2 regions of the Ureibacillus thermophilus genome follow, and region 1 is predicted to be linked to the other one. Evidence: riboswitches for the same ligand, from Rfam matches in the RefSeq annotation. Region 1 holds a riboswitch; the other holds the start of a gene.
The links. Region 1 has a riboswitch for thiamine pyrophosphate ahead of thiT (energy-coupled thiamine transporter ThiT). Riboswitches for the same ligand answer to the same signal wherever they lie in the genome.
Positions count from the first base shown of each region.

Region 2: another riboswitch for thiamine pyrophosphate. It lies ahead of tenA (thiaminase II); the one in region 1 lies ahead of thiT (energy-coupled thiamine transporter ThiT).

Region 1 covers NZ_CP036528.1:2,951,852-2,957,226, reverse strand. Annotated here, with positions in the region: gene DKZ56_RS14980 (exonuclease SbcCD subunit D) at 1-413, shown strand, start outside; gene DKZ56_RS14975 (AAA family ATPase) at 410-3,487, shown strand; TPP riboswitch at 3,550-3,656, shown strand; gene thiT (energy-coupled thiamine transporter ThiT) at 3,744-4,307, shown strand; gene map (type I methionyl aminopeptidase) at 4,801-5,375, shown strand, end outside.
Region 2 covers NZ_CP036528.1:315,240-320,614, forward strand. Annotated here, with positions in the region: gene DKZ56_RS01440 (ThiF family adenylyltransferase) at 1-723, opposite strand, end outside; gene DKZ56_RS01445 (thiazole synthase) at 723-1,490, opposite strand; gene thiS (sulfur carrier protein ThiS) at 1,493-1,696, opposite strand; gene tenI (thiazole tautomerase TenI) at 1,699-2,301, opposite strand; gene tenA (thiaminase II) at 2,332-3,018, opposite strand; TPP riboswitch at 3,115-3,218, opposite strand; gene DKZ56_RS01465 (M23 family metallopeptidase) at 3,454-4,413, opposite strand; gene DKZ56_RS01470 (thioredoxin family protein) at 4,653-4,967, shown strand; gene DKZ56_RS01475 (multicopper oxidase family protein) at 5,139-5,375, shown strand, end outside.

The DNA.
Region 1 (5,375 bases):
ATTTAGATGAAAAAGGACAAGTTTCCGTTGAAAAGCGCAATTTCACACCAAGAAGGGATTTGCGAATCATTGAAGGTTCCATCCAGGAAATTTTAAAACACGACTACTGCGAAGATTACGTTTTTGTTAGGCTGACGGATTTAACGCCTGTTGTAGGAGCGATGGAGCAAATCCGCACTGTATACCCAAATGCCATGCATGTAGAGCGAAAAACCATCCACAAAACGGAAAGCGGAGAAGAACGTATCAACATTCGGCGGGAGCAGTTGGATGAACTCACTTTATTTAAAGCTTTCCATCAAGAAATTGTCGGTACAGAACCGACAGAAGAAGCCCTTCAATTATTTACAGAAGTGTTGGAAGAATTGCTGAGTGAAGAAAGAGAAACAAAAGAGGCGGTGGTGGTGAAATGAAGCCGATTTTATTAAAAATGACAGCCTTTGGGCCTTACAAAGATGAAGAGGTCATCGATTTTACGAAGCTGGAAGAGAAGAAGCTTTTTGTCATTTCCGGGCAGACGGGCGCAGGAAAAACAACGATTTTTGATGCCATCTGTTTTGCCTTATACGGTTGTGCGAGCGGACAAGACCGGAAAGAACCAAAGATGCTACGAAGTGATTTTGCCGATGATGATGTTCATACAGCAGTTGAATTCATCTTTGAGATACGCGGAAAGAAATACCGGGTGTTGCGCAGACTCCCTCATGTGAAAAAAGGAAGAAAAACAGCAACAGGGGAAAAATATGAGCTATTTGAAGTTTTGCCTAACAATGAAGAAATTCCTGCGGTGGAGCGGCAACGGGTATCGGAAATTAATCAAAAATTGGAAGAGCTCATAGGGTTGACTTACGACCAGTTTTGCCAAATTGTGATGCTTCCCCAAGGAGAGTTTCGAAAATTATTAACTTCGAAGTCGGATGAAAAAGAAGAGATTTTAAGAAAAATTTTTAGAACGGAACGTTTCATTCAAATGGCGGATAAATTGGAAGAGAAAAAGAGGGCGATGGACCAGCAGCTGAATGAAGCTAGTGCATTGAAAAATAGCTATATCAGCCAAATCGAAGGGGCGCTTCCAAAAAGGGAATCGGCTTTATTTCTAGCGCTTAGCCAAAATTCAAACATTTATCAAATACTTGAAGGGTTGGCGGAAGAGCAGCAATATTATCAGGAAAAAATTAAAGAAGATGACCAGCGCTATCGAGAAGCTTTCAATCTGCATAAAGAAAAATATGAAGTCTATGTAGCAAACAAAAAATTAAATGATGAGATTGAAATCTTTGAAATGAAGAAAGACCAGCTGCTCCGACTGCAATCACAAAGCGCGCATTATGAACAAGTAAAGGAAACGATTGATGCTGCAAATCGGGCAAGCAGAATTTCACCAATCTATTCCCAACTGTTAGAACTAGAGAAAGAAAAAACGGAGCTTGAGAAAAAACGTTTGGGTGTGGAAAAACAACTAGAAGAGGCCAATCAAATTTTGGTGGAAGCAAAAGAACGCTATGAACAGGAAGCGGAAAAAGAAAATGAACGGGAACGGACCAATGAACGGGTAAAAGAATTGGAAAACCTTGTTCCAATCTATGAACAAATGAATGAACAAAGCGTCCTGGTAGAAAAATTATGGGCTGAACAAAATCAATTGCAATCCCACATTCAACTTTTAGAGCGGCAATTAGCAGAGAAAACTGCGGCTGCTTTAGAGCTAAGCAAAAAAATCGAAAAGCTTGAAGAAGCCACAGAAACCTATAATGAACTGTTGGAAGAGGAGCGCCGATTAAAAGAAATTGCAGATGCTTTCTCCAAATATCATGAAACAAAGTCAAAGATTCAAAAGTTGGAAGATGAATACAAAAACGCCAACGAAACCTATACAAATATTCATGAAATCTATGCGAAGGAAGAAGAAAAATGGCTGAATAACCAAGCGGCGATTCTTGCAGCAAACCTTAAGCCTGGAATGCCATGCCCGGTTTGCGGCAGCACGGAGCATTCCATCCAACATAAAGAAACGATAGAAATAATAGAACAGGATGAATTGAAAAAACTGAGAGCGGCTTTGGACGAAGCGCAGAAACATAAATTTGCTGTACAAGGTCAATTGGAATCAAAGCGTCAACAATTGAGCGAAATCGAAGAAATATTCATCACCTTAAATGCACCGATTGCTGAAGAAGAGAAATTCATTAATGAATTGCAAACCATTCAAAACAAGGTAAAAGTAGTGGAAGGACAAAAAGAAGAGCTCTCCTCCAGCAAAAAACACCTAAAAAGGCTGCAGGAAGCAAAAGAGCAGGTTGAGAAGCTTCAAAAGGAAAGTGCACAAAAATATAATGAAGTCCATGAAAAATATACGAAGGAAAAAACAATACTTGAGCAGCAAAAAAAATCCATTCCTGAAGAAATCCATGATCTTTCTCAATTGAAAACCGCATTGCAAGAAGCCATCCGTCTAAAAGGTCAGTTAAAAGAATCTTGGGAGCGGGCGCAAATTGCATATCAGGAAGCTTCTAAACAAATCGCAGCGGTTGAAGAAGCATTTAAACAAACAACGGAACAAGCAGACCATATTCAAAGAAAAGTTCAAAAGGTGAAAGAAGCTTTTCTATCTGCCCTTAAGGAAGCGCAATTTGCTTCAACGGAAGAATTTTTGCAGGCCCAGCTTTCGCCGCAAAAAATAGAATCATTGCAAAAGCAATATGAAGATTATTCAAAACAACTTCATTCATTGGAAACCCAAGTGAGGGAAGGGGAAGAAAAGCTGAAAGGCAAAGAAAAGGTGGACTTAACCGAAGCAGAAAGAGAGTTGAAAGTGCTTCAGTCCAATTATGAAAAAGCTCTGGACGCTTTAAATCATTCCAAAGCTTGTGAAAAGCATTGCATTGACTTTGCAGAAAAGTTGGAGCAAGTAGCAAGCGATATATTTCGGATGGAGGAGAAATCCAATCAAATCATCGACCTTTACAATTTGCTCCGTGGACAAAACAGCAAAAAAATTTCCTTTGAACGCTACGTGCAAATGGGTTATTTGGAGCTTATTACCGAAGCGAGCAATCTGCGCCTGAAAAACTTATCAAACGGCCAGTATTACTTGCAAGTTTCAGACCGGGTAGAATCTTATGGACGAGCAAGCGGGTTAGGATTGGATGTATATGATACGTATACTGGGCAAACAAGGGATGTCAAAACATTATCTGGCGGAGAGAAATTTAATGCCTCTTTAAGTTTGGCGCTCGGGATGGCAGATGTCATTCAAAGCTACCAAGGAAATGTCAATATTGAGACAATGTTTATCGATGAAGGATTTGGCTCCCTTGATGAAGAATCTTTAATGAAAGCAATCGACACGCTCATCGAACTTCAAAAATCCGGACGAATGATCGGGGTTATATCTCATGTGGAAGAGTTAAAATCTGCAATGCCTGCTGTTTTACACGTGGAAAAATTAAAAGAAGGCTATAGTAAAACAACCATTCTATTAAAATAATAAAGTGTTGAAATATTTTTATAATTTGATACAATGGCATTGTTCCCAACAGAATAGTTTAGGTGTACCACAAGGGGTGCTGATGAAGTCAGCTGAGAGTGTGCCGTATTGCACTAACCCTTTGAACCTGTAAGTTAGTACTTGCGTAGGGATGTGGGATAGAAACCGAAACAAATGCGTTCGGATCTGTCCGAACGCTTTTTTCTTTTCTATCCTTCTCTCGCGTTCCAGTAACGAAGAGAAAGGAGAATGTAGAATGAGAAATAAAAAATTATTATGGATGATTGAGATTGCTTTGTTTGCCGCCATTGGCTACGTGCTGGACCAAATCAAATTTTCCATTTGGGCGCAAGGCGGTTCTGTAAGTTTTGTGATGCTGCCCATTATTTTAATCGCTATTCGTTGGGGACTATCAGCTGGGCTTATTACAGGCTTGCTAGTTGGACTGCTAAATATGACGATTAATCCGTATATTGTCCATTGGGCGCAAGCTCTCCTAGATTATGTCTTTGCCTTTACCTTTGTTGGATTTGCCGCCATTGTAAGAAAGCAAGTATTAAATGGCGTAGCGACAAACCACAAAAAGAAAATTGCAATATATGTTGTCATCGGAACAATAGTGGGTGGACTATTACGCTATATTTGCCATATACTTGCAGGAGCTATTTTCTTTAAAGAATATGCAGGAGAGCAAAATGCTTGGATTTACTCCATCGTTTATAATGGCACATATATGCTTCCTGCCATTGTCATCACAGCTATCGCAGCGGCATTCATCTTTACAGCAAGCCCACGACTCATTAAAAGAGAAAATGAATAATCTCTGTCATTAGACAGTTTTACAATAAAAGATGAGGTTGGGACAAATCTAAAAAAACATCATTTTCTCCAAAGAGAAAATGATGTTTTTTTGATATGTTATTAAAATTGATTTCCTTTCCGGGGACGCTTTCCGCAGGCCCGCCTCTGAGTCATTCCTTCGCTCCTCGTGGTCTCGAGAGGGCTCGTCGCAGGAAAGCTTTGCATTTACTTCCTTGAACTTGCTCCGCTTTGCGACTAAGCGTGCGAGACAGGAACTTGCCCCGTCACTTCAATCAATTTTTCGTTATATCAATTTTTTATCAAAACTATTTCAACTGCCCCTTTAATTTTTTGTTTATGTCCCAGCCTCTTTTCATTTTTTGTTGAGGATTTTCCAATGATCTCAACAATTTCTCTGCTGATATTGTGTAAAATAATCAAGGAATTCCCGAATGATTGATAGAATATGATATATTATAAAATGAAATTGTATAGAAGAAAGGATCTTTTACATGATTGTCAAAACACAAGAAGAATTAGAAGCATTAAAAAAAATCGGCCGCATTTGCGCTGAGATTCGCGATGCAATGAAAGCGGCAACAAAACCAGGAATCACAACGAAAGAATTAGATGAAATTGCCGGCCGTATGTTTAAAGAGGCAGGTGCCCTTTCAGCTCCTAAAGGGGAATACGATTTCCCTGGCTATACATGTATCAGTGTCAATCATGAAGTCGCCCACGGTATTCCTGGAAATAAAGTGATTAAAGAAGGTGACTTAGTCAACATTGATGTTTCTGGTTCTCTAAATGGCTATTTTGCTGATACGGGCATTTCTTTTGTAGTCGGAGAAGGCTATGAAGAAAAAGAAAAACTTTGCCGTGTAGCGAAATCTGCTTTTGATCGGGCTATGACGAAAGTAAAAGCCGGTTCAAGATTAAACCAAATCGGAAAAGCGGTTGAAAGGGAAGCAAAAGAAAACGGATTAAAAGTCATTATGAATTTAACAGGGCATGGGGTAGGACGTTCTTTGCATGAAGATCCTCAACACATTCTTAATTATTATGACGCTTGGGATAAAACGATTAT
Region 2 (5,375 bases), 380 kb from region 1:
ATTTCCGCATGAAGGGCAATCGCTCTTTTTTAACTTTGAAATGTCGATAATTGAATGCTCCCTTCGCCATACATCAAAAGAAACCAATTGTTTGGACACTTCCCCGCTTACAAAGTATTTCAAAGCTTCAGCCGTTTGATAGGATGCAACCATTTGCACCGCAGGACTGATTACCCCAACGGTATCACAAGTCAAGCCCTCGGAGGGAATCGCTTGGAGCAAACAATGATAGCAAGGGGTTTTTTTCGGCAAGATGGAAACGCTCATTCCATAACTTCTTACAACCGCTCCATGAATCCAAGGAATGACGTATTTCATCGACACATCATTGATAAAAAACCTCGTTTCAAAATTATCCGTTCCATCTATGATGAGATTGACACCCTTCACAATCTCTTCCGCTCCAACAGAAAAGTCTCCAACAAGCCCTTCTATTTGAATAGTTGAATTGATCCTTTGTAAATGCTTCTGTGCAGCAACCGCTTTAGGCAGTTTACATTCCGCATCCTCTTCCGTATAAAGTTGCTGGCGGCCAAGATTCGTCCAATCGACGTAATCCCGGTCAATGATAGTGATTTTCCCGATGCCCGCCCGAGCCAGCATCTCAGCATTCGCACAACCTAACGCTCCCGCTCCAACAATAAGCACATGGCTTTTCAGCAACTTTTTCTGTCCTTCTTCACCGATTGGAGAAAATAAAAGTTGACGAGAATAGCGTTCCATTATGAATAGAGCATCCCTTCAAACGGACTAGAGGCAACTGCATAACGTTTTTTCGGAATTCTGCCAGCTTCGTATCCAAGTCTTCCTGCTTCGATGGCCAACTTCATAGCTTTTGCCATTTTCACCGGATCTTTTGCTCCAGACACGGCTGAATTTAACAAGATGCCATCTGCTCCCAACTCCATGGCCATCGCACAATCCGCTGGAGATCCGATTCCCGCATCGACAATGACAGGAATATTGGCATTCTCAATGATGAGAGAAAGATTCAACGGATTGATAATGCCTTGTCCGGAACCGATTGGAGATGCACCTGGCATGATGGCATGTACCCCCAATTCCTCCAGTTTTTTCGCCAAAACTACATCATCAGAAGTATAAGGAAGGACAATGAATCCTTCTTCCAATAACATTTCTGATGCTTTTAAAGTTTCAATCGGATCCGGAAGAAGGGTTTTATCATCCCCAATAACTTCCACTTTCACCATGTCACATAGTCCAGAAGCTTTGGCGAGCTTCGCAATCCTCACCGCTTCCTCCGCCGTTTTTGCCCCTGCAGTATTCGGCAGGAGGGTGTACTTTGAAAGATCAAGCATTTCCAAAAAATTTGGCAGAGATGGTTCATAAATATTCATTCTTCTTACGGCAAAAGTTAAAATCTCCGCTCCGGATGCTTCCACCGCTTCCCTTTGGATTTCAAAATTTGGAAATTTCCCTGTACCTAACAACAGTCTTGATTGAAAGATTTTATCTGCAATTTTTAACACGTTTATCCCCCTCCAACAAAATGCACGATTTCAATTTTGTCGCCGTCATTTACCGGTTGTTTGCTGTACTCTTCTTTCAAAATAATTTCACCGTTATGTTCAACAACGACAATGCGATTTAGCAATTGAAAAAACTTCAGCAAGTCTTCAATGCTTTTAACATTGCTCCCCACTTCCGTCTTCTGACCATTAATATAAAGCTGCAACTTCATCCCCCTTTGCAATCTATGTTTTTTAAAAAGGTTGCCGCTTCTTTCGGTTGATTCGCAGAAAAAATGTAAGACATTACTGCAATGCCCTGCACTTTTTTCTCCAGTACTTTTACCGCATTGTCCGGCGTAATTCCACCGATGGCAATCACAGGAATCTTCACTTGTTCAACGATTTCACCAAGCGCATCCGTTCCCCTTCCTGCCATCCCCTTTTTGCTGTCCGTTTCAAATATATGGCCAAAGAAACAGTAATCCGCTCCCGATTTTTCGGCATTTTTTGCTTTTTCAATGGAATGGATGCTAACCCCTACTTTCATATGGGGATAAGCCGTTTTTACCTTCTCTGCCGGAAGTCCATTTCCCGGAAGATGGACATTCGGAATTCCGGTAAGCAGAGCAATATCAAGCCTGTCATTAATGACAAGTTTTTCTTTCGGCACCCCTGCATTTAACAACTCCTCTATTAAAGCGACAATCTCACCGGGTGGTTTATTTTTTTCACGGATATGAATGTAATCTACAACCGGGGAAATGGATATAATAATTTCCTTCAGCTCTCGGCTTTCCTTCTTTCCATCCGTAATTGCGTGCAGTTCCACTCAAACTACTTCCCTTCTCCTTCGCAGAAGTTATAGTTGCACTTTTTCATCCGTCGGCCACATTTGTTGGTGGTAAGCCATATCCCAAAACATATACTCAAATCGAGTTGTATTTAAAAAGATTTCTTCCAGCCGCAGAAGTTCAGATTCCTGCTTTCCTTCCGCCAATTGATTGAGCAAATCAAGGTTCCATTGTGCGGACTGGCCAAATTCTTCTGAACTGTACATTTTTACCCAATCCCCATATAATTCGTGTTCTTTTGCCCCCGGAATTTTCGCCAGTTCACATCCAATTTCCCAATAACTCCAAGCACAAGCAAAGTGCGCAGCTGCCAGTTCTGCGATGGAACCGTTTTGGGCAACTGCCAGCATGTAGTGGGTGTAAGCAAGACTTACCGGAGACGGTTTTGCCTCTTCCAGCTCTTTTTCCGTTATGCCAAATCGGCTGGCATATTTCCTATGCAATGCCATTTCATGATTCATCGTGTAATAAAGCAGGTTGGCAAATACCGTCATCACTTCTAGATTTGGTGCCTTCACTGCACCTAACGCAAACAATTTAGAATAATCAATCAAGTACAGATAATCTTGTATCATGTAAAAACGGAACTTGTTAGAATCCAGTGTTCCTGCTCCCAACTCTTTCACAAATGGATGTTCATGGTTTTTTCTCCAAGTGGATTGGTATTTTTCAAAAATTCGATCTGTAAATTTCATCGTTTTCCCCCATCCTTTAGGTTCATAAAAAAAACCGCTTCATTAAAGAAGCGGCTCTAAAACTCGAAACACAATCAATACAAAAATAGACAAAACGAGTCCCAGCAACCACTTCCCTTCGCTAGCATTACCTAGTGCAGGTTCAAAGGGTTGAGGCAATGCCTCTCTCAGCTAATGAATTAGCACCCCTAGTGATTAGTTTAATGCTATATGTAATTACAATCATTGTTACATGAATACAGAAAATTTTCAATAGTATAAAATTATTAATGGGATAAGAGATTTATTCAAACACTTGCAACTTTTGTGTTAACCCTTGCTGCCTCAGCTATCATCGAAAAGTTTTTGCTCCCATTCGGCAAATTCTTTCAGGTTTTACAAGAATACTTGCAATAACAAAAAAGTTGCCCTAGCGAATTGCACGCTAAAGCAACTTTATTTTTTCTCCTGCTTCGTTTGTTTTTCCCATTGCACAAGATACGGATATGGGTCAAAAGCCCATTCGGTCCTTCCATTAAATTTATACATGCCGTAATGCAAATGAGGAGGAAATTTGCCGCTTGTCCCTTCTTTGCCATAACCGGAGCTTCCGACGCCGCCAAGAATTGTTCCTGGTTCTACAATATCGCCCACTTTTAAATCTTTATTGTAATAGGCTAAATGGGCATAGTAGTGATACGTGTTATGATGATCCCGAATACCTACTCGCCAACCGCCAAATTGATTCCAACCCATTACTTCTACAACACCATAGGAAGTAGATAATACAGGTGTTCCATACCCTGCAAAAATATCTGTTCCTTCATGGATTCGTCTTCCTCCCCATCCCCTGCTGGCACCCCAAGTCCCCTTATAGCTGTAGTTATAGCCGCGGACTGGGAGGGGAAAAATATGCTTATCCAGCTGAATCGTATTGAAATGTTTATAAAGTTCATTTATGGTCATGATTTGATTAATGATTTTTTCATTTTTGTAATATTCCCATAAAGCATTCTTAAAATCTTCTTCCGATGGACCAAATTTTTCTAAATAGGATACCATTGTGAATAGTACGTCTTGATCGTCGTTTCGATCTGCTTTTCCATCGCCATTGCCATCATGACCATTTCCCCCAAAATATTGAATGGTAAATGGGGAAGTATCTTCTACATTCGGGTTGAATTCGCCAACCCAAAATTCATGGGAAAATTGGATGGCAATGGCACTGTCCCTCTTCGGAATATCTTTTCGCACCTCTTGAATATTTCGCTCATATTGGTCCACTGCCGCCAATCGATGCCATGGAACAAAGGGCGTTTCATAGGTTTTGTATAAGTGCATTCGTTCCTGATATATATTTTCTTTATTTTCGCTTGCATTTACATAAACCGGGAAAATATATAGACATACAAACATCAAAGTTAAAGAAAAAATGATTTTTCGGATGAATACCAAACCCCCTTTCCTCCTTAGAATATCCCGTTTTTTTGAAACCATGAGTTTTTTATAAACGAAAAATGAAAGCTTACTTCTGATACTAAGTCCGGGTAAACTCCTTCGAAATCCTCTCAAAAACCAGAGTAATTCCGTTTGTTTTGTAGCAAATAGTATGTTATGATACCTTTTAATAGAAATTTTATTTGGGGGAATACTAGATGCAATCACTACAATCCGTAGAACAATTTCATGAACTCAAAAACAAAGAACGGGTGATCTTTGTCTTTTCAGCAGATTGGTGCAAAGACTGCGTTTTCATTAAACCTTTTCTTCCTGCTATCGAAGAAAAATACGCCCAATATACCTTTGTACAAGTAGACCGGGATGAATATATCGATTTATGTGGCGAACTGGATGTGTTCGGCATCCCAAGTTTTATTGCCTACAATAAAGGCGAAGAAATCGGCCGTTTTGTAAGCCGCGATCGTAAAACGCAAGAAGAAATCGAAAACTTTATTGAAGGACTAAAATAAACTGACATCTTTTGATAAACTTCGAATATTTTCGTTCATGTCGAATTCACGTTTTTTCAAGACCCTATCTCTTATCAAAGAGATTCGGGTCTCTTTTTCTTTACAAATGCAAACATTCGATCAACCTACTGAATAGGATAGTTAATAAGCATTATTAAAGGGAGTGGAACATTGTCAAAAAGGAAAGTAAATCCAAAAGATCCAAAGACAGTGCCAAAGTTTGTAACACCACTGTCAAAGCCTCCAGTTGTTACCCCAACACCTCACCCTGATTATCCGGCCAATTCCTATTTAGAAATTACTATGAAAGAAACGAAGCATCGATTTCACAGGGATTTTCCACTAACAACCGTATGGGGCTATAACGGTCTCTACCCTGGCCCAACTATTGAAGCGAGGAAAGATAAA